Regions from separate parts of the Xanthobacter sp. DMC12 genome, predicted to be linked through region 2. Evidence: predicted binding sites of a transcription regulator. Region 2 holds the regulator's gene; each other region holds the start of a gene.
The links. Region 2 encodes PhoB, which activates phosphate uptake and scavenging genes when phosphate is short. Its sites were predicted from a motif close to TGTCATNNANCTGTCAT; they were not measured.

Region 1 (7,449 bases), 100 kb from region 2:
CGCGGCGCAGCCGGTGCTGGGGGCGACGCTGCTGGCCTACGCGGCGCTGGGCCTGTCCTCGGTGCAGCTGAAGGTGCCAGTGCGCCACGAACCCTGGCTGTCCCCGGTGATGGGCCTCCTCACCGGTCTCGTCACCGGCACCACCGGCGTCTCGGTGATGCCCTCTGCGCCCTATCTGCAGTCCCTGGGACTGGCGCGGGACGATCTGGTGCAGGCCCTCGGCCTCACCTTCATCGTCTCCACCACGGCCCTCGCGGTGGTGCTGTTCCATCCGGGAGACGGCGGCGGGGCATTGGCCGATCCCGCCACCGCGCTCGCCTCGGCGGCCGCGTTGCTGCCCGCCTTCATCGGCATGCAGCTCGGCGCCATGGTGCGCCGGGCGGCCTCGCCGCAGATGTTCCGGCGCATCTTCTTTTCCGGGCTCGGCCTGCTCGGCACCTACATGCTGGTGCGCGGCCTCATCTGATCCGGCCGCCCCTCACTCGGAGAGGCGGTGGATGTCGTGGATGACGATGCCGATGGAATCGTCCGGCTTCCTCAGCCATTCCTTGCGGCGCAGGGTCTTCACCGTGTCCTCGTAGCCGGTCTGCCAATGCTCGCGCATGGAGGTCTGCGAGAACTCGTAGTCCTTGGATTCCCGCTCGTAAGTCTTTTCCTGATAGATCAGGTGGCAGATGTTGACCGGGCCGGAGCTGGAATAATCGTCGATGAGGGCGATGTCCTCCTCGGTGCGCAATTGCTCGGGAATGCGCTGGAGTGCGTCGTAGAGCTTGGAGCGCAGGTCCTGCACGCGGCGGAACACGTCGGTGGTGTAGCGGGTGCGGCTCGAATAGGCGACGTCCTTCTGCCGCTCGGACACGTCGAACATGTCGCGCGGCAGCTGCCCGCGGGCGCTGAAGAGATCGACCTGGAACACCAGCGCGCTCGGATGGTCCGGCTGGTCGAGCAGGAATTGCAGCGGGGTGTTGGAGACGACGCCGCCGTCCCAGTAGAACTCGCCGTCGATTTTCACGGCCGGGAAGCCGGGCGGCAGCGCGCCGGAGGCCATGATGTGCTCGGGAGCGATCTTGTGCTCCTGATTGTCGAAATAGATGAAATTGCCGGTGCGCACATTCACCGCGCCCACGGAGAAGCGCTTCTCGCGGGAATTGATGCGGTCGAAATCGACGAGCCGCAGCAGCGTGTCGCGCAGGGGCGAGGTGTCATAGAAGGAGGTCGCGCCCGGCGCCCCCGACGGCAGCATCCAGGGATTGGGGAAGCGCGGCGTGAAGAAGCCGGGCTGGCCCTGAAGGATCGTGCGGGCAGCGCTCAGTTGGTTGCGCCACTGGCGGTAGATGTCGCCTTCGAGGTTGAACGGCAGGATCCGCTGGGAGGTGATGGTCTCCCAGAAGTCCCTGAGCTTGGTCACCCGGTCCTGCGGCGCATTGCCGGCGATGATGGCCGAGTTGATGGCGCCGATGGACACGCCGGAGATCCAGTTGGGATCGCACCCCACCTCCGACAGCGCCTCGTAGACGCCGGCCTGGTAGGCACCGAGCGCTCCGCCGCCCTGGAACACCAGCGCAACACGCTTGTATTCGTCGATGATGTCACACAGCTCGCTGGAGCGCTGGTTGGCAGCCTCGGTCATCGGCCTTCATCCCCTTGAAATTGTTCCCCCGGCCCGACGGTGCCCGGGGCGCCGCCGGAATCATCAGGTCAGGCGCCTTCCTTCATATAATCGTAGACCACCTGGCCGAGGCCGAGCGTCAGGTCGGCCTTGATGTGAACGGCGGAGAGGACCTCCAGCACCGGCAGGGCCGCGACGTTGCACAGCGCGTGCGGGAACAGGCCGAGCGCGCCAGGCCCGACCCAGCATTCCTTGAGCGTGACGTCCTCGAGATAGTAGCGGACCAGCTCGCAGATGCGGGGGGTCGCGTCCACGTCCGGGATGATCTTGAGCAGGAAGCTAGGGGTCAGGAGGGAGGCGAGCACCTTCTCCTTGTCGCCGGCCTTCCACTTGTAGCCCATGGAGCCGGAGGCGCAGAGCACGCTGCCGTAGTGGAGCGTGCCGACCAGCGTGTCGGTCTCCACCTCGAGCTTGGGACGCGCGTACTTCTTGGGGAAGCCCCACAGCTCGCGGCCGCCGGCGATGGGCGATTCATCGTCCAGATACATGGAGTGGACGTAGCCGCCCTCCTGGCCGTTGAAACGGACCGGGATGACCTGTCCGGTTTCGGTGTAGTCACCGAAGCCGGTGGAATCGGGCATGCGGATGAATTCGTACTTCACCACCGGCTCGGTGATCTCGAGCGGCTCGGGCACCACCTTGGCCAGGGCCTCCGGATCGGTCCGGTAGGTGATGATGAGATATTCGCGGTCAATGAAGCGATACGGGCCCGGCGGAAACGACGGGTTGGTGAGCGGCATCGAGTAGGCAGTGCGTCGAACGTCGGCGATCTTCATCGGCGGGTCTCTCGTGCGGCTGTCGCGTTTCGCACCTGCGAATGGACGGCCGTCAACGTAAAGCGGCGCGCCCGCCCTGAAAAGCCGCCCGGCCGCGCAATCCGCCTAACCGGCTAAGGACTTCGCTCCGATTCCCGCACGATTTGGCGCCGGAAGCACCGATGCGGTTCAGAAGGCGAGCAGCCCGCCCTTGCCCTTGTCCGTGCCGAACGCAAGCGCCCCGCCGGAGCCGTGCCAAGCCATGGCGGTCACGGGGTCGCTGTCGGGCGCGCGCAGCAGGATCTCCGCGCCGTCCGAGATGCGCACCATCATCACCATGCCGTCCTCATAGCCGATGGCGATGACCGGGTCCTTGGGGTGCGGCGCCACCACCGTCACCCGCGTGGTGGGCGAGGGCGCGAGCATCATGGGCTCCTTCCCCATCGGGCCGTCCTTGGCCTGGAACGGCCACAGGATGGCCTCGCCGGAGCCGGAGGTGGCCAGCCACTTGCCGTCGGCGGTGAAGGCGAAGGACTTCACCCGCGAGGGATAGCCGGACATGCGCATGTGCGCTCCGTCCACCACGCGCCAACCGTGCAACGCCGGCTCCTGCATGGTGCTGACGAGGAAGCGGCCATCGGGCGAGAACACCACCCCGAGGTGCGAGCCCTTCCAGCCGTAGACCTCCGGCTTGGCGCCCGCCGCATTGGGAAACCACAGCGTCACGCCGCCGTAATGCGCCACCGCGAGGCGCAGGCCCTTGGGGGCGAAGGCAAGCCCGCCCACCGTGGAGGGCACCTCCAGCGACCTCGCCTCGCCCTTCTGCTGCAGCACATGGGCGATCTTGCCGGCCGAATAGGCGATGGCCCCGTCCGGCCCCAGCGCCACCCGGTCGATCCAGCGGCCCTTCTGCTGCGCCAGTTCGCGGGTGGTGCCGTCGGCGCGCGTCTCCATCACACGCCCGTCGTCGCCGCCGGTGACGAGCCGCCTGCCGTCGGAAACCGCGGCGAGCACGCCGCCGTCGTGGACCGGAACCGGGACCGGCGTTGCCCCCTCCTCCAGCCCGATCAGAAACACCGCGCCGTCCGTGCCCACGAAGGCGGCCTTCGCATCGAGGAAGGCGAGGGCGACGATGCCGGCCTCGAAGGCGAGCGGCCGGACCTTGCTGGTAAGGCTGGATGGGGCGGAAACCATGGTGCTCTGATCCCGGTGATGGACGGGGCGTTCCTTAAGGCACCGATGCGCGCCGCTGGCAAGGTGGCCCTCCCCCTTGGCCTTCGCACGGCGCGGCCGCATAAGGGCGGCGCGCGCCATGTTCGATACCACGCTTCCCATCGACGCCGTGCTCGGCGACATCCGCTCGACGCTCGCGTCCAATCCCTGCGCCGTGCTGGTGGCCCCACCCGGCGCCGGCAAGACCACGCGTGTGCCCCTTGCTTTGCTGGACGAGCCTTGGGCCGCGGGCGGAAAGATCCTCGTGCTGGAGCCGCGCCGCCTGGCCGCCCGCGCCGCCGCCCGGCGGATGGCGCAGACCCTCGGCGAGGCGGTGGGTGGAACGGTGGGCTTCCGCACGCGGCTCGCCTCCGAGGTGTCGCGCCGCACCCGCATCGAGGTGGTCACGGAAGGCATCTTCACCCGCATGGTGCTCGACGACCCGGAACTTTCCGGGGTCGCCGCCGTGCTGTTCGACGAATTCCACGAGCGCAGCCTGGATGCCGATCTCGGCCTCGCCCTCGCGCTTGATTCCCAGCGCGGGCTGAGAGACGACCTCAGGCTCCTCGCCATGTCGGCGACGCTGGACGGCGCCCGTGTCGCCTCGCTGATGGGGGCGAGCGCGCCCGCTCCGGTGATCGAGAGCGAGGGCCGCGCCTTTCCGGTGGAGACGGCCTATCTCGGCCGCGATCCCCGCGCGCCCATTGACCGCCAAATGGCCGACGCCGTCCGACGCGCGCTGGACCGGGAAGACGGCTCCATCCTCGCCTTCCTGCCCGGTGCCGCCGAAATCCGCCGCACCGAGGCACTGCTTCTGGAGCAGGTGCGCGACCCCAAGGTCGATATCGTGGCCCTGTTCGGTGCTCTCGATGCCGCGGAGCAGGACCGCGCCGTGCTGCCGGCACCGGCCGGACGGCGCAAGGTGGTGCTGGCCACCTCCATCGCCGAGACCTCGCTCACCATCGAGGGCGTGCGGGTGGTAGTGGATAGCGGCCTTGCCCGCGTGCCGCGCTTCGAGCCCGACGTAGGACTCACGCGACTCGAGACCATCCGCGTCTCCCGCGCCGCCGCCGACCAGCGCCGTGGCCGCGCCGGCCGCACGGAACCCGGGGTCTGCTATCGCCTCTGGAGCGAGGGCGAGACGGCGAGCCTCCCCGCCTTTGCCACGCCCGAAATCCTTGCCGCTGACCTGACCGGCCTCGTGATTGATCTTGCCCGCGTGGGCGTGCGCGATCCTGCCGCCCTCCCCTTCCTCGATCCGCCCCCCGCGCCCGCCGTGACCGAGGCGAAGGCGCTGCTGCGCCTCCTCGGCGCGCTCGATGCCGAAGAGGCGGTGACGCCGCTGGGCCGCCTCATGGCGCGCCTGCCCTTGCCCCCGCGCCTCGCCCATATGGTCGCCATCGGCGCGGCGCGCGGTGTTGGCCGTCTCGGTGCGGAGATCGCCGCGCTTTTGGTGGAGCGCGGCCTCGGCGGCGACAGCGTGGACCTGCTGGCGCGGCTCGACGGCTTCCGCCGCGACCGCTCCCGCCGCGCGGAGGACTCCCGTCGCCTCGCAGCCCGTTGGGCGGAGATGGCGGGGCGGGAGGCGGCGGCGGGAGAGCATGGGGGAGGAGCGCCCCCCTCTCCCGCGGCGTTGCTGGCGCTCGCCTTTCCCGACCGTGTGGCCAAGGCGCGGGAGGGACGGGCCGGCGAGACGCAGATCCGCTTCCTGATGGCCAACGGCCGGGGCGCGGTGCTGGAGGGCACCTCCCCGCTCGCACGCGCCCCGTTCCTTGCGGTGGCGGAAGCCTCCGGTCGCGCGGAAGGCGCCCGCATCACCCTCGCCGCCGCGCTCCCGCCCGAGGAGATGGAAGCGCTGTTCGCGGACGATATCACCTCCGGCCTCGAAATCGCCTTCGATCCGGCCGCCATGGCCGTGCGGGCGCGGGAGGTGCGGCGGCTCAGGGCGCTGGTGCTCGCGGCGCGGCCGCAGCCGGTGCCAGCGGACGGAGAAACCGCGCGCGCCCTCGCCCGCGGCATCGCCGACGCTGGAATCGAGCGCCTGCCTTTCTCGGCAGCCTCGCGGCAGTGGCGTGAACGGGTCATGTTCCTGCGCGCGGCCGAGGGCGAACCCTGGCCCGACCTCTCCGATGCGGCGCTGGCGGCATCGGCGGAGACGTGGCTCGCGCCCTTCCTCACCGGCCGAACGTCGCTGGCCGACATCTCGGGCGCGGACGTGGGCAATGCCCTTCACGCTTTGCTGCCCTATGAACTGACGGCCCGGCTGGAGGCCGAGGCGCCAACCCATTTCACAGCGCCCACCGGCTCGCGCCTCGCCATCGACTATGGGGCCGAGGGCGGGCCGGCCGTGGAAGTGAGGGTTCAGGAGCTGTTCGGCCTCACCGCCCATCCCACCATCGCCGGCGGGCGGGTGCCCCTCACCCTCGCGCTGCTCTCACCCGCGCACCGGCCGATCCAGGTGACGAAGGACCTGCCGCAATTCTGGCGCGGCTCGTGGCGCGACGTGCGGTCTGACATGCGCGGCCGGTATCCCAAGCACCCCTGGCCGGAAAACCCGGCCGAGGCGCCCCCCACCACCCGGGCCAAGCCGCGCGGGACGTGAGGGGTTTGCCGCGGCTCACTCCGTCGGAATGGCCCGCGGCCGACCCTCGCCATCGATGGCGACGAAGGTGAAGACGGCCTCGGTCACCTTGGTGGACTGCTCGCTCTCGCGCGCCCGGCGCCAGGCCTCGACCTCGATGCGCAGCGAAGTGCGGCCGACGCGCGCGATGTTGGCGAACAGGCTCACCTCGTCGCCCACCGCCACCGGGGAGAGAAAGCTCATCGCCTCGACCGCCACCGTGGCCGCGCGGCCGCGCGAGCGCCGGGCAGCCACGTTTCCGGCGGCAAGGTCCATCTGCGACATCAGCCAGCCACCGAAGATATCGCCGCTCGGATTGGTGTCCGCCGGCATGGCGATGGTGCGGATGACCGGAATCCCGTCCGGCATCTGCGACTCCTTGTCGTGCATCCCTTCTCCCCGCACGCCTGAGGCGTGCTCACTCCAACGTTCCGCCGAAGCTGATAGCAAAATTTCGCCGCAGCGCAGCCAAATTTGATCCATCTCAGAGAATCGGAAACGCGGGCGTGGTTTCTAGCACTTGTCCATGTCTTTTCGGGGCAGACAGGGCATGGATGACCGGCTCCGCCTTGCTGTGTGGGCGGAGCCGGTATCTCTTTCAGCCGAACCTTTTCACAAGGCCGGCACATGATTCCGCCGGAACGAGGCTTCCTCGTTACCGGCGGTTTTCATTTGGGGCCGTCCGCATCGGAGGCCGCCATGGTCCAGATCCGTCCCGAAAGCCGCATCCGCCGCCGCGCCCTCGCCGCCACGGTGCTGGCTGGAGCGCTCGCCTCCGCGCTCGCCCCGATGGCGCAGGCCTGCACGCGCGCGGTCTATCTGGGCTCCGACGGCATCGTCATTACCGGCCGGTCCATGGACTGGATGGAGGACATGCGCACCAATCTGTGGGCCTTCCCGGCCGGCATGGCGCGCGATGGGGCGGCGGGAGCCAACACGCCGAAATGGGTGTCGAAATACGGCAGCGTCATCGCCTCGGGCTATGACGTGGGCTCGGCCGACGGCATGAACGAGAAGGGCCTCGTCGCCAACCTGCTCTACCTCGCCGAATCCGAATATGAGAAGCCCAACGGCAAGCCGGCCCTCTCCATCAGCGTCTGGGCGCAATACGTGCTCGACAATTTCGCCACCGTCGCCGAGGCGGTCACGGCCCTTTCCGCCGAGCCGTTCGTGGTGGTCACGGCGAACCTGCC
Region 2 (7,449 bases):
GCCGCCCAGCGTCATCGCCGCCGGCAAGCTGCGCATCGGGCCGAACCTGCCGCCACGCTATCGCACGGCGATCGAGAAGATCACGCTCGGCGCCTTCGACCACATCGGTTTCCGCATGCCGCGCAATCCCGGCAATCTCGGCGCCGACGAACTGATCTATTTCCGCGCCGACGGGCCGCGCGCCTATGCCCTGCGCGCCCGCATCGGCGGCACCGATCTCTACAGCCTGGAGGTGGGCGGCGACGTGGCCGCCGGCCTCGCCGACAGCCCGCCCGAGGCCGCCGCCGCCTTCGTGAAGGCGGCGCTGACGCGCGAGTTCGGGGCGGATGCGGCGGCGCGCGTGACCAAGGTGTTCGCCACCCGCTGGAGCAAGGAGCCGTGGGCGCTCGGCGCCTTCTCCTGCGCCCTGCCGGGCTTCGGCAACATGCGCCGCGCCTTCACCGAGACGGTGGGCGGCCGCCTCGTCTTCGCCGGCGAGCACACCCACGAGACCCTCTGGGGTACGGTGGGCGGCGCCTGGCTCTCCGGCGAGCGCGCGGCGAAGCAGGCGCTGGGGCTGCTGGGCGTGCGCACGGGGTGAGCGCTTCGCTCCGCCCCAGCCCTGATCCCCCGCTCAATGGGCGCGGGCGAACATCTCGTTGAAGGAATAGCCGGCACCGCGCACGGTGCGGATGGGGTCGGACTGGCGGCCGCGGTTGATGGCCTTGCGCAGGCGGCCCACGTGAACATCCACCGTGCGCTCGTCGATATAGACGTCCTGGCCCCACACGCCGTCCAGCAATTGCTCGCGGGAGAAGACGCGGCCGGGGCTCTGCATCAGGAATTCGAGCAGGCGGAACTCGGTGGGGCCGAGGTGGATCTCGCGCCCGCCGCGATGCACCCGGTGGGTCTCGCGGTCGAGCTCGATGTCCCCGGCGCGCAGGAGGGTTGCCACGTGCTCGGGCTTGGCCCGGCGCAGCAGCGCCCGCACGCGTGCGAGCAGCTCGGGCACCGAGAACGGCTTCACCACATAGTCGTCCGCGCCGGTGGCGAGGCCGCGCACCCGCTCGGTCTCCTCGCCGCGGGCGGTGAGCATGATGACGGGCAGGCGCTCGGTCTCCGGCCGGGTGCGCAGGCGCCGGCACAGCTCGATGCCCGAAAGGCCGGGCAGCATCCAGTCGAGGATGATGAGATCCGGCACGCTTTCGCGCAGCCGGGTCTCGGCCTCGTCGCCGCGTCCCACGCTCTCGACGCCGTAGCCCTCCGACTCCAGATTGTACCGGAGCAGGAGGGTCAACGGCTCTTCATCCTCGACGATCAGAATACGCGCCGGCACTTTGCTCTATCCGTCACTATCGGGGCTCTGCGCCCCGTCTTCAGCGTGTGCGGGTCGCCTTTGGCGATCAGCTCTGAACGGTGGTGCGGCCCGGGAAGGGCAGGGTGGTGTCGCTGGAGGCGTCCGCCTTCGGGCGGCTCTCCGGCAGGTTCTGGCCCGTCACCATGTAGTAGACGATTTCCGCGATGTTGGTCGCGTGGTCGCCGATACGCTCGATGTTCTTGGCGCAGAACAGGAGATGCGTGCACACCGAGATGTTGCGCGGGTCTTCCATCATGTAGGTGAGGAGCTCGCGGAACAGGGACGTGTACATGGTGTCGATGGCGCCGTCCCGGCCCCACACTTCCAGCGCCTTCGCCTCGTTGCGGGCGGCGTAGGCGTCGAGCACCTCCTTGAGCTGCTCGAGCACGAGGTCGGAGATGTGCTCCACCCCGCGCACCAGCTTCGCCGGATGGTACTCGCCCTCGATGGCGATGACGCGCTTGCCGACGTTCTTGGCGAGGTCGCCGATGCGCTCGAGGTCGTTGGCGATGCGGATGGCGGCGACGATCTCGCGCAGGTCGATGGCCACGGGCTGGCGCTTGGCGATGACCAGGATGGCCCGGTCCTCGATCTCGCGCTGCACCTGATCCACCGTCGCGTCGAGCAGCACGACCTTCTGCGCGAGGGCGCTGTCGCGGCGGATGAGGGAGGCGACGCTGTCGGCGACCAGGCGCTCGGCCTGCCCGCCCATCTCGACGACCTTGCGGCCGATTTCCTTCAGCTCCTGGTCGAAGGAGGCGACGATATGATCCGGCATCTCAGTGATCCTTCAATCGGTCAGCCGAAGCGGCCGGTGATGTAGTCGCGCGTCTTGATCTCCTTCGGATTGGTGAAGATCACGTCCGAGGGCGCCATTTCGATGAGCTCGCCCAGATAGAAGAAGGCGGTCATGTCGGCGCAGCGCGCGGCCTGCTGCATGTTGTGGGTGACGATGACGATGGTGAAGTCCTGCTTCAGCTCGTCGATCAGGTCCTCGATCTTCGAGGTGGAGATGGGATCGAGCGCCGAGGTGGGCTCGTCCAGCAGGATCACCTCGGGCTTCACCGCGATGGTGCGGGCGATGCACAGGCGCTGCTGCTGGCCGCCGGACATGCCGAGCGCCGAGGTGTGCAGGCGGTCCTTGGTCTCGTCCCAGATGGCGGCCTTGCGCAGGCACCATTCCACGCGCTCGTCCATCTGCGACTTGGAGAGCTTCTCGTGCAGCTTCACGCCGAACGCGATGTTGTCATAGATCGACATGGGGAAGGGCGTGGGCTTCTGGAACACCATGCCGATGCGCGTGCGCACGATGGTGGGGTCCAGCTCCTTGCCGACGATGTTCACGCCGTCGAACAGCACCGAGCCCTCGGCGCGCTGGCCGGGGTAGAGGTCGAACATGCGGTTGAACACGCGCAACAGCGTGGACTTGCCGCAGCCCGAGGGGCCGATCATGGCCGTCACGCGCTTCTCCGGAACCTCGAAGTTGATGTTCCGCAGCGCATGGTTGCTGCCGTAGTAGAACTGGAGGTTCTCCACCTTGATCTTGGCGGGGGCCGGCGGCGCGTCGGGCTTGGCGCCGACGGCGGAGGCGAGATTGAAGGTGGGATCGACGGCTGAAGTCATCTTGTCCTCGCTTGGGCGTATGCCGTGCTTCGGAGGAATTGCGGAAAGGGCGGAAGGCTGCGGGCCTTGGCCCGCGCCCTGAAATCAGTGGCTGCGGGCCAGGAAGAGGCGGGAGGCCACGTTCAGCACCAGCACGCCCACCGTGATGAGCAGCGCGCCGGCCCAGGCGAGGGCCACCCAGTCGTCGAACGGGCTGCCGGCGAACTGGTAGATGGCGATGGGCAGGCTGGCCATGGGCTTCGACAGGTCGGTCGACATGGCGTTGTTGCCCAGCGAGGTGAACAGCAGCGGGGCGGTCTCGCCGGCGGCGCGGGCGATGGCCAAAAGCACGCCGGTGACGATGCCGGCGCGGGCCGCGCGCCAGGTGATGAACATGACCACCTTCCACTGCGGTGCGCCGAGGGCGAAGGCGGCTTCGCGCAGGCCCACCGGAACGAGGTTCAGCATGTCCTCGGTGGTACGCACGATGACCGGGATCACCAGGATGGCGAGGGCGATGGCGCCGGCCCAGCCGGAGAAGCCGCCGAGCGGCACCACCAGCAAAGTGTAGATGAACAGGCCGACCAGGATGGACGGCGCCGACAGCAGGATGTCGTTCACGAAGCGCGCGGCGGCGCCGAGCTTCGTGCCCTTGCCGTTCTCGGCGAGGAAGGTGCCGCAGAAGATGCCGATGGGACCGCCGATGGCCATGGCGATGCCGATCTGGATCAGCGAGCCGACGATGGCATTGAGCAGGCCGCCGCCCTGGCCCGGCGGCTTGGTGACCTGGGTGAAGACGTTCGTCCCCAGCGCGGGCAGGCCGCGGGAGAGCAGGGTCCACAGGATCCAGCCCAGCAGGAACAGGGCGAACACGGCGAAGCCGGTGGACACCACCTTGACGGTCTTGTCGACGGCGCGGCGCGCAGCGAGGGAAGCCATGACGTTCGAGCCCCCGGTCAGTCGAGCCGCGAGCGCACGAGCGCCCGGGACAGTGCAAGGACGATGAAGGAGATCACGAACAGGATGAAGCCGAGCTGCAGCAGGGAGGTGAGCTTCAGCGATCCGATCGGGGCCTCGGGGAATTCGTTGGCGATGGTGGAGGCGATGGTCGCGCCCGGTGCGAACAGGGAGGCGGACATGCGCGTCGCGTTGCCGATGACGAAGGTCACGGCCATGGTCTCGCCCAGCGCGCGGCCGAGGCCGAGCATGATGGCGCCCACCATGGCGGTCTTGCCGTAGGGCACGGAGACGTTCTTGTAGACCTCGTAGGTGGTGGCGCCGATGCCGTAGGCCGATTCCTTCAGCATGGGCGGCACGCTCTCGAGCGTCTCGACGAACATGGCGGTGATGAAGGGCAGGATCATCACGGCGAGGATGAGGCCCGCGGTGAGCATGCCGGAGCCGAGCGGCGGGCCGGCGAACAGGGCGCCGATGACCGGGATGTCGCCGAAGATGTCAATCAGCGGCGGCTGCACATAGGCTGCCATCAGCGGGACGATGACGAAGAAGCCCCACATGCCGTAGATGATGGACGGCACGGCGGCGAGCAGCTGCACCGCGACGCCGATGGGCCGCTTGAGCGGCTGGGGCGCGATCTCGGTGAGGAAGAAGGCGATGCCGAAGGAGAGCGGCAGCGCCACGATCACCGCGATAATGGCGGAGAACAGCGTGCCGTAGATCATCACCAGGGCGCCGAAATTCTCGGTCACCGGGTTCCAGGCGGACGACCAGATGAAGTCCAGCCCGAAGTGCTGGAGGGCCGGCAGGCCGCCCTTGAACAGCTCGGCGATGATGAGCCCGAGCAGGATCAGGACGAAGATGCCGCTCGCCCAGAGGAGGCCGATGAAGATCGGATCGGCGATCCGCCCCGTCCCCTTGGCCTTGCTGATGGGCTCTGCCGAGCCAGACCGCATGCCTTCCACCGTCGCGTCCATTTTATCCCCTGCCCCGGCTTGTCGATGCGTGCGCTACCGGACCTGTCACCGTAAGGAAAAGCGCCGCCCTCTTTGGGGAGGGCGGCGCGATCATCTGGGATCAGAGGACGGGCTTGCCGTCCGGGCCCTTCACTTCGGCCTTGAAGGCGGCCTTCACCTGCTCGACCACCGCCGCGGGCAGCGGGATGTAGTGCAGGTTCTCGGCGATGTCGGCGCCTTCCTTGGTGTAGGCCCACTCGAAGAACTTCATCACTTCGCGGGAAGCCTCGACGTTCGTCGGGTTCTTCGGCAGCAGGATGTAGGTGGGGGAGACGATCGGCCAGGCCTCGGGGGCGGGGGCGTCGATCATGGAAGCGGCGAAGTCCTTGGCGCCCTTCCAGTCGGCGGAGGCGGCGGCGGCCTGGAAGCCGGCGACCTCGGGGCTGACGAACTTGCCGGCCTTGTTCTGCAGCTGGGTCACGACCAGCTTGTTGGCGGCGGCGTAGATGAACTCGACGTAGCCGATGCCGCCCTTGGTGTTCTTGACGGTGCCGGTGACACCCTCGTTACCCTTGGCGCCGGCGCCGGTGGGCCACTGGACCGAGGTGGCAGAGCCGACCTTGGACTTCCAGTCGGGGCTGACGGCCGACAGGTAGGCGGTGAAGATGGAGGTCGTGCCCGAAGAGTCCGAACGATAGACCGGGACGATGGCGTTCGCGGGCAGGGTCACGCCGGGGTTCAGCTCGGCGATGGCCTTGTCGTTCCACTTGGTGATCTTGCCGAGATAGATGTCGGCGAGCACCGGGCCGGTGAGCTTGAGCTGGTTGGTGGTGATGCCGTCGAGGTTGACGGTGGCGACCACCGAGCCGATCACGGTCGGGAACTGCAGCAGGTTGTTGGCGGCGAGCTTCTCGCCGGGGACCGTCGCGTCGGAGGCGCCGAAGTCCACCGTGCGGTTGATGATCTGGTTCTGGCCGCCGCCGGAGCCGATCGACTGGTAGTTCAGCGTCGCGCCGGTCTTCTCTTTGAACTTCGCGCCCCAGGACTGGTAGACGGGGGCGGGGAAGGACGCGCCAGCGCCGGTGAAATCGACAGCCTGGGCGCTGCCGGCAAACAGCGAGCCGGCTACGGCGATCACGCCGAGAGCGGTGGTGAGCTTCACGATATCTCTCCTTGCCAAATCGGTTGCCGCTCCGGCAGGCGCCGGGGCAACTCTGGGCTCAGGACTCTTAGCCCCGGCGCGCCAAGGTTCTATGACGCGTGCGTGACACGGGCATGACAGCCTAGGTCTTTGCTTTTTCTAACATTTGTTCCGGGTTCGGCAAAGTATCCAGGCGCACGGAGAAGATTGCGCCCCGGCCCAGCTCGCTTTCCACGGTGAGCCGGCCACGGTGGCGGGCGACGATGTGCTTGACGATGGCGAGCCCGAGCCCCGTACCGCCCTGGTCGCGGCTGGCCGCCACGTCCACCCGGTAGAAGCGCTCGGTGAGGCGCGGCAGGTGCTCCGGCGCGATGCCCGGGCCGAAGTCCTGCACGCTCACCACGGCGGTGCCGTTCTCGCGGGCGAGCCGGACCTCCACCGTCTTGCCGGCGGCGCCGTATTTGAGGGCGTTCTCCACCAGATTCTCGAACAGGCGGATCAGCTCGTCGCGGTCGCCGAGGATTTCCAGGTCGCCGGACTCGCGCACCTGCTCGAGCTCCACCCCGCGGTCGCGGGCGAGGGGCGAGAGGGTGTCGCAGACGTGGGCGATGATGGCGCCGAGATCCACCTTGGTCTGCGGCTGGACGTGGGCGTTCAGTTCGATGCGCGAGAGCGAAAGCAGATCGTCGATGAGGCGCGACATGCGCCGGGCCTGCGCCGACATGATGGCGAGGAAGCGCTCGCGGGCCGGCGTGTCGTTGCGGGCCGGGCCCTGCAGCGTCTCGATGAAGCCCGAGAGGGACGCGAGGGGCGTGCGCAGCTCGTGGCTGGCGTTGGCCACGAAATCCGCCCGCATCTGCTCCACCCGGCGCTGCTGGGTGAGGTCGCGGAAGGTCAGCAGCACCGCGTCCGGCGCGCGCTCGGGGGAGACGTGCAGCCGGAGCGGCACCACATGGGCCTCCAGCCAGCGGTCGAGGGGGATGCGCTCGGCGAACTCCACGCGCCGCGGCACGCCGTCCGCCGCCGCCGCGCGCACGGCGTCCAGCACCTCCGGCACGCGCACCACGAAGGAGAGGGGATCGCCCACCCGCGTCGGGCCGAGCGCCAGGGCGACCCGCTGGTTGGCGGTGATGATGTTGCCGGCGGCCGAGAGCAGCAGCGCCGGCTCGGGCAGCGCCGCCACCACCGCGCAGGCCTGCGAATCCCGCGACGGGGGCGGCTGCGGCGGGGGCAGGGGCGTCACCACGGGAAGCGGCGCCGGCGGCGCCGTCCGCAGCGACAGCCAGAGCGCCACCAGCAGCGCCGCCAGGACGATCGCCAGCAGCGGATCGAGCACGCCGGCGGCAGCGCCGCCGATGACCACCGCGGCGATGGCGCCCACCAGCGCGAGGCTCCGCCGCCCGCCCCGGCCACCCGGCGCGGCAAACGGGGACGCGCCCAGGCTCGGCGGGGCGGGG
Region 3 (7,449 bases), on a different contig from region 2:
GCATCCGGACCACAAATTCCACCAGGAAGGCCGTGGACCAGGCGACCATCATGGGTCCGATGAGCGATTCGAACCCTGCCAGCGCCCGGAACGCCCTGGCAATGCTCACCCCGTCCGGTCCGAGCGTGGTGTAGGTCGAGAGGGAATAGTAGATCGCGTCGCGCGGGTCGCCGATGGCGTCGAGCAGCACATAGGCGCCGGCCCAGATGCACACCTCCGCCAGATGCACGAGGCTGAGGCTGAGCACGGTCGCGCTGATGATGACGGTTTCCACGAAGACATGGTCGACGTAGATCTTCCCACGGATCCGGCGGTTGAGGCGGCGGCGGATGAGCGTCAGCGATATCGCGTGCGTGACCACCGTAAGCATCGCGAGCACGATGCACGTGACGACCACCGCGAGTACCGCGCCCGAACCGATGTTTCCATCCATGTGCCTTGGCCCGCTCCCGTTTTGAGGGCGCAGACCATATCACCCGACGGCGGCTCTGCCCGCCCCTAGGGAACGATTGTCACACGTTACGGCGGGGATCCTTGGGCGGTGTCACGTCGATCATGCCGCTCTCGTCCGGCGTCCCGTAAGTGCGCGTCTCGCGCAGGTCGATGACCCGGAAGGAAAAGCCGCCGTCGCGCTTCATGCCCGGCGCGCGGCCGGTCACGAGGGCATAGACGCCGCCGCCAATGACCAGGGCGGTGATGACGATGCCCGCCACCAGGATGAGCCCGCCCACAAGCGTGAAGAGGGCGAGGCCCACGAGACCCGCCACCACAAGGCCGGCGATGCCGCCGAAGATGTTCACGAGCTGTTTCATGCCTGAAAGACTGCCGGCCAATTCAGGCGGAAATCCGTGCGGCGACGCAGGGGCACCAGCAACCTTTTCGTGACCGGGCTGGGCGCGGAGCGTGGAGGGGTGGGAGGCGGATCAGTCCGCCGGCCCATCGTCATATTGCTCCATCGCCGGCTCGCGGCCGATCAGCCGGGCGAGTTGGCGCAAGCGGTTCTGCACACGCTCGTTGACCAGTGGCACCAGCGCTTTTGGTACGCTTAGCACCAGCTGGTCGCCACGCACCTTCAGCGGCATGCGGGGCAGGATGCCCGGCATGGCAGCGGACAGCACATAGGCCACCCGCATGGCTGCGCCGAGAATGCGTGCGCGGTCCAGCATTCCAGTGGTGACGAGTTCGAGAATGCGGGTGTCGCTCTCGTCGGCGCCGAGTCCCACATGCCGGAAATAGACCGACAGCGCCACATACGCCCGGCCGGGATGATCGATGCCGGCGAAGGCGGCGTGGGCGATCATGTTGAGGCTTTGCTCGCCGCGATAGTCGGGATGGGCGCGCCAGCCCACGTCCGCCAGCAGGCAGGCCGCGCGGCGCAGGCGGCGCTCCTCCTCCGCTTCTTCCAGCACCGGCGCCGAAGCAAAGAAGCCGTCGGTCCAGGCCACCAGTTCCTCGCCGTGCAGGGGCGAGCGGGAGCGCAGGACGTTCATTTCGGCCGCGGCGATGAGCAGCGGGTCGCCGGCGCGCTCGGCTTCCGGCAGCAGCGAATAGAGCAGCCCCTCGCGCACGCCGAGCGCGGAGATGACAACCTCGGACGGACGCCCCTGCCGCACGATGTTCTCCAGCACCAGCGCGCCGTAGGCGAGCAGGGGCCGGCGGGCGTCGGAAATCACGTCGATATGGGCCAGCGCCTCGGTATCGGCGCGATGGACGATGCGGGTGAAGTCCAGCGCTTCCCGGGCAGGGATGACGTAGCCGTGCATCACATGCAGCGGATAGCCCTTGGTGAACATGTGGAGGCGCGCGAGCGCCCGCCATGTGCCGCCCACCGCATAGAAGGTGCGGCCGGCGAGGCCTTCCAGAACCTGCGCCTCGGGGATGGTATCGCGGACGATCTTCTCCGCCTTGCGCGTCGAGCGCGCGGAGCGGTCCTGGAGGGCGAGGCCGCCCAGGGGCAGGGTCACGCCGGTGCCGACGCAGCCGGCCTTGACGTCCACCAGTTCGAGCGAGCCGCCGCCGAGGTCGCCGACGATGCCGTCCGGCGCATGGACGCCGGCGACGATGCCGCACGCGGCGAGTTCCGCCTCGCGCTTGCCGGTCAGGAGTTCGATGCGGGTTCCGCAGATGGCCTCGCACTCGGCGATGAAGGCCGGGCCGTTCTGGGCGTCACGCGCCGCCGCGGTGGCGAGGGCGTGGACCTCTCCCACCTCCATGGCGTCGCAGAGCGCACGGAATCGCTTCAGGGCCGCGAAGGCGCGATCGACCGCATCCTGCGGAAGCCGGCCGGTGGAGAGCACCTCCCGTCCGAGCCCGCACAGGGCCTTCTCGTTGAAGATCGGCGTCAGCGCACGGTTGAGCCCCTCGTAAACAACGAGGCGCACCGAGTTTGAGCCGATGTCGATGACGGCAACCGGCGCCCCGTGGGACAGCCGGCCTGGCGCATGCGTCAACTCAGCGCCCGCCTCCGCGGCGGACGAAGAGGCTACGCGGCGAAGAATCCTTGAGAGACTTTCCACGTCCGGACAAGCTCGGATTTGTCATGAAGTACTGATGGGCGTTGAACGGTTCCTCGCCCGGCGCCGGGACTATGCGTTCCGAGGAGCCATCCGGCAAGACGCGCCAGCTCTGCTGGTTGTCGATTAGGTTCGCAACCATGATCTGGTCGAGCACCTGTTCATGCACCGTGGGGTTGGTGATGGGACACAGGGTCTCGACCCGACGGTCGAGGTTGCGCGGCATGAGGTCCGCCGAAGAGATGTAGACGATGGCGTTCGGGCTCGGCAGGCCGTGGCCGCCGCCGAAGCAGTAGATGCGCGAGTGCTCCAGGAAGCGCCCGACGATGGACTTGACCCGGATGTTCTCGGAAAGGCCGGGAATGCCGGGCCTGAGGCAGCAGATGCCGCGAATGACGCAATCCACCTGCACGCCGGCGGCGCTCGCGGCATAGAGCGCGTCGATGATCTCGGGGTCCACCAGCGAATTGCACTTCAGCCAGATGGCTGCCGGCCGACCGGCCCGCGCGAACTCGATCTCGTCCGCGATGTGCTTCATCAGACGCGGCTTCAGCGAGGCAGGCGAGACGGCCATCGCGTCCAGCTCGCCCGGCGTCGCATAGCCCGTGATGAAGTTGAAGATGCGCGCGACGTCCTGGGCGATCACCGGGTCGGCGGTGAAGAAGGAGAGATCGGTGTAGATGCGTGCGGTAATGGGGTGGTAATTGCCGGTGCCCACGTGGACGTAGGTGGCGAGCTGCGAGCCTTCCCGGCGCACCGCCATGGAAAGCTTGCCGTGGGTCTTCAACTCGATGAAGCCGAACACCACCTGCACGCCCGCGCGCTCCAGGTCGCGGGCCCAGCGGATGTTGGCTTCCTCGTCGAAGCGGGCCTTCAGCTCCACCAGAGCTGTCACCGACTTGCCAGCCTCGGCCGCCTCGGCCAGGGCCTTCACGATGGGGCTGTCGGAGGAGGTGCGGTAGAGGGTCTGCTTGATGGCGACGACGTTGGGGTCGCGGGCGGCCTGACGAAGGAACTGAACCACCACGTCAAAGGATTCATAAGGGTGGTGAACCAGAATGTCCTTCTCACGAATAGCGAGAAAGCAGTCTCCGCCGTGGTCGCGGATGCGCTCGGGAAATCGGGCGTTGTAGGCCTGAAACTTGAGGTCCGGCCGGTCCACCGAAACGAGCTGGGAAAACTCGTTCAGGGCGAGCACGCCGTCCACCACGAAAATCTCGTCGTCGTTCACGCCGAGTTCGCGGGCGACGAAGTTGCGCAGTTCTTCCGGCATGGCGGCGTCGGCCTCCATGCGGATCACTTCGCCGTAGCGGCGCTGCTTGAGGGCGGTCTCGAACAGGCGCACGAGGTCTTCCGCCTCTTCCTCGATCTCGAGGTCGCTGTCGCGGATGACCCGGAACACGCCCTGTCCCTTCACCGCGTAGCCGGGGAAGAGGCGGGCGATGAACAGGCCGATCATCTGCTCCAGCGTCATGAAGCGCAGCGCGCCGGTGCCGAGGTCCGGCAGGCGGATGAAGCGATCGACCTTCGCCGGAATGCGGATGAGCGCGTTCATGCCCCGCCCGTCCGACTGGCGCACCAGCTGGAGCGCCAGCGAGAAGCCGAGGTTGGGAATGAACGGGAAGGGGTGCGCCGGATCGATGGCGAGAGGCGTCAGCACCGGGAAGACGTAGTTGAGGAAGTGGCGCTCCAGCACCTCCAGGTCCTCGGGCGTCCCGTCCGCGCCGTCCACGAGCACGATGCCGGCGCCGGCGAGGTCTCGCCTCAGTTCGCGCCAGCGGCCCTGCTGGTCGGCGATCAGCTGCGCCGCGGCGGCGAGAATGGTGGTGAGCTGCTCGGAAGGGGTGAGGCCATCGGGGCTCGGGGTCTGCACGCCCTCGCGCACCTGCTCCTTCAGGCCGGCGACGCGGACCATGAAGAATTCATCGAGGTTGTTGGCGGAGATGGAGAGGAAGCGCAATTGCTCCAGCAACGGATGATTGCGATTCTCCGCTTCCTCAAGCACGCGGCGGTTGAAGCCGAGCCAGGAAATCTCGCGGTTGATGAACCGCTGCGGTGACTGCGCGAGCGGGCTTTCCACTTCGGCGACGACTTCGGTCTCGGAGAGAGCCACAGCCTCGTTCATGCCCATTCGCTCCCGTCGCTCCCTCGTGCCCCAATGGCGGAAACCGGCCGGACCATGGCTGGCTTGGATGACCACTCTATGACATTGCGGCGCCCGTGCATGCTCCTCAATCTTCCGACTGGGGAGATGCGCCCGAGGGCGCCTCGTCCGGCAGATCGGCGAGCGCGGTCGCCAGCACCTGGGCAGCAAGAGCACGCGTCACCGGACGCCGGGCGGCCAGCGCTGCCTGGTCGAGCGCCTCAACGATCTGTTGCGCGCCCGCGACCGAGCGCGGGATGCGCAACAGCAGGTATTGCACGGTTGCCTCATCCACGGCGAGCTGCCGGTCGGCGAACAGCTTGACCAGGACCGCGGCGAGCAGCGCATCGTCCGCCGGGGCGATCTCGAACACCGGGATCGCCCGCAGCCGGGAGGCGAGGTCGGCTGTGGCGAGGGTGAAGCCGGAGGGCGGCGTGCGCGCCGTCATCAGCAGGTAGGCCTGCTGCTCGCGGGCGAGATTGAGCAGGTGGAACAAGGCGGGCTCGCTGAACGTCGCCGGGTCGAGGTCTTCCAATACCAGCGCATCATGGGCGAGGGCCGCCGGCACCGCCTCGCGGGCGAGATCGGAGGCGGCCAGCGTCAGCGCGCCCGAACGCTCGGCGAAGATGGCGGCGAGGTGGCTCTTGCCCGCGCCCTCCGGCCCGACGAGGCAGGCGACGCGCGACGGCCAGTCGGGGAAGGCGTCGATCAGGGCGAGTGCCGCCGCGTTGCCGGGCGCGGCCAGGAAGTCCTCGCGCCGGAGAGCGGGCTGGTTCGGCAGATCGAGGGGAAGCTGTCGCGGCGGCTCGGCCGGGGTGCGGGGCATCGGCTCAGCGCGTCTCGGCGGGCGGATCTTCGTCCGCCGCGCCCTGATAGAGCGAGGACTGCATGTAGCGGGCGATGGCGAAGCGCACCAGCACGCCGGCGACGGCCGTGAGCGGAACCGCCAGCAGCAGGCCCACGAAGCCGAAGAGATAGCCGAAGGCGAACAAGGCGAACATCAGCCACACCGGGTGCACGCCGATGCTGTCGCCCACCAGTTTTGGCGAGAGCACATAGCCCTCGATGGTCTGGCCGGCGACGAAGATGGCGAGCACGGTGCCGATCATGCTCCAGTCCGGGAAGAACTGGACGATGGCCACGCCCATGGCCAGCACGAAGCCGGTGAGCGAGCCCACATAAGGGATGAAGGTGATGACCCCCGAGACGATGCCGATCAGCAGGCCGAAGTTCAGCCCCACCATGGAGAGGGAGACGGCATAGAAACCGCCGAGCAGCAGACAGACCATGGCCTGCCCGCGCACGAAGCCGGCCACGGCATTGTCCATGGCGTGGGCGAGGCTCCTCACCACCGGGCGGTGCGGCACGGGAACCAGCCGGTCCACCAGACCCACCATCTCGTTCCAGTCGCACAGGATGTAGAACACAACCACCGGTGTCACCACCAGCAGCGCGAACAGCGAGATCAGCGCCTGCCCGCCGGACCAGACCGACGAGAGCAGGCTCAGCACATGGCTCACCCCCTGCGTCATCAGGTCGGAGATGGAGCGCTGCATGTCCGGCAGCCGGTCGCCGACGATGCCGCTCAGCCATTCCCGGTTTTCTTCGGTCAGAAGGCCCTGCAGGCGCGTCACATAGGACGGCAGGCGCTGGATGAACTCGAACAGCTGGGACGACAGGATGGGCAGCGCCAGCAGGAAGAACAGCATCACCAGCAGCAGCATGATCCCCACCACGACCAGCGCGGAGAGGGTGCGGGCGACGCCGATGCGCTCCAGGCGCGCGACGACCGGATTGAGGAAATAGGCGAGGACGATGCCGGCCACGAACGGCAGGAGGATGCCGGCGAGCAGCCACAGGACGACGGCGGTGAGCAGCAGCGCGCCCACCCAGAAGCGGGCCTGAATGCGCACGGAGGGGCCCTCCACCTCGGCATGGACCGGCAGGGGCATGCGCGGCAGGCGGGCGAAGGCGGCACCGCGCCGCGCCGGCGACGTGGGGTCGCTGCGGAGTTCCGGCATACGGGTGCGGTCGCCGTCCATCACCTTGCGCCTTTCAACCGGCCGCCCCGAGAAGCGCCGATCCTGAACCGTTGCCCCTCAGCTTGCCATATGGCGCGTCCATGCGGCGAGATAGGCAGCGGCGGAAAGGCCCGTCAAGAGGCCGACAAGCACCAGCCCCAGATCGTACAGGCCGGGCACCGTCACCCCGAAGCCCGCGCTGGCAAGCACAAGGGCGGCGAAGCTGATCTGGGCCGCCGTATTGACCTTGGAAATCAGCAGCGGGCTGATGGTTACCGGCTTCGCCATCACCAGCGACAGCACCACCGCGCCGATGATCATCACGTCCCGCGACACCACCGCGATGGCCACCCAGCGCGGAATGAGGCCCACCACCGCCAGCGTCACGTAGATGGAGACGAGGAGCGCCTTGTCGGCAACAGGGTCCAGATAGGAGCCCAGCTCCGTCTGCATCTGGAAGCGCTTGGCGATGAAGCCGTCGAGCGCGTCGGAAATCCCGGCCGCGAGGAACAGCCAGAAGGCGAACAGCGGTTCGCCGGACGCAATGGCCCACACCACGGCCGGCACCAGGAAGATGCGCAGCAAGGTGATGATGTTGGGGATGCTCACGGCTCTTCCGCCACCCTGATAGCGTTGAAAGGCCCGTCATTGGGGGCGCGGAGGGCTCCGCGCCAGTTCAGCCGCTGATGCGCTCGATCTCGGCGCCGCAGCGCGACAGCTTCTCTTCCAGCTTCTCGAAGCCGCGATCGAGATGGTAGACGCGCTGGACCAT

Region 1: ACT535_RS23265 (acetoacetate decarboxylase) is a predicted target of PhoB. The motif match lies at 2,455-2,471, and genes of this name have one in related genera.
Region 3: ACT535_RS15495 (RNA degradosome polyphosphate kinase) is a predicted target of PhoB. The motif match lies at 4,706-4,722, and genes of this name have one in related genera.

What each region holds. Positions count from the first base shown of each region.
Region 1 is NZ_JBQUYZ010000008.1:92,994-100,442, forward strand. Features, by position in the region: gene ACT535_RS23255 (sulfite exporter TauE/SafE family protein) at 1-466, shown strand, start outside; gene ACT535_RS23260 (patatin-like phospholipase family protein) at 479-1,630, opposite strand; gene ACT535_RS23265 (acetoacetate decarboxylase) at 1,699-2,445, opposite strand; gene ACT535_RS23270 (WD40 repeat domain-containing protein) at 2,614-3,618, opposite strand; gene hrpB (ATP-dependent helicase HrpB) at 3,737-6,238, shown strand; gene ACT535_RS23280 (acyl-CoA thioesterase) at 6,254-6,646, opposite strand; gene ACT535_RS23285 (linear amide C-N hydrolase) at 6,956-7,449, shown strand, end outside.
Region 2 is NZ_JBQUYZ010000008.1:196,421-203,869, reverse strand. Features, by position in the region: gene ACT535_RS23805 (FAD-dependent oxidoreductase) at 1-580, shown strand, start outside; gene phoB (phosphate regulon transcriptional regulator PhoB) at 614-1,315, opposite strand; gene phoU (phosphate signaling complex protein PhoU) at 1,383-2,114, opposite strand; gene pstB (phosphate ABC transporter ATP-binding protein PstB) at 2,135-2,959, opposite strand; gene pstA (phosphate ABC transporter permease PstA) at 3,044-3,877, opposite strand; gene pstC (phosphate ABC transporter permease subunit PstC) at 3,895-4,872, opposite strand; gene pstS (phosphate ABC transporter substrate-binding protein PstS) at 4,973-6,013, opposite strand; gene phoR (phosphate regulon sensor histidine kinase PhoR) at 6,135-7,449, opposite strand, start outside.
Region 3 is NZ_JBQUYZ010000003.1:496,716-504,164, reverse strand. Features, by position in the region: gene ACT535_RS15510 (ion channel) at 1-433, opposite strand, end outside; gene ACT535_RS15505 (hypothetical protein) at 513-812, opposite strand; gene ppx (exopolyphosphatase) at 924-2,450, opposite strand; gene ACT535_RS15495 (RNA degradosome polyphosphate kinase) at 2,452-4,638, opposite strand; gene ACT535_RS15490 (HdaA/DnaA family protein) at 4,745-5,482, opposite strand; gene ACT535_RS15485 (AI-2E family transporter) at 5,487-6,698, opposite strand; gene ACT535_RS15480 (CDP-alcohol phosphatidyltransferase family protein) at 6,756-7,286, opposite strand; gene murA (UDP-N-acetylglucosamine 1-carboxyvinyltransferase) at 7,354-7,449, opposite strand, start outside.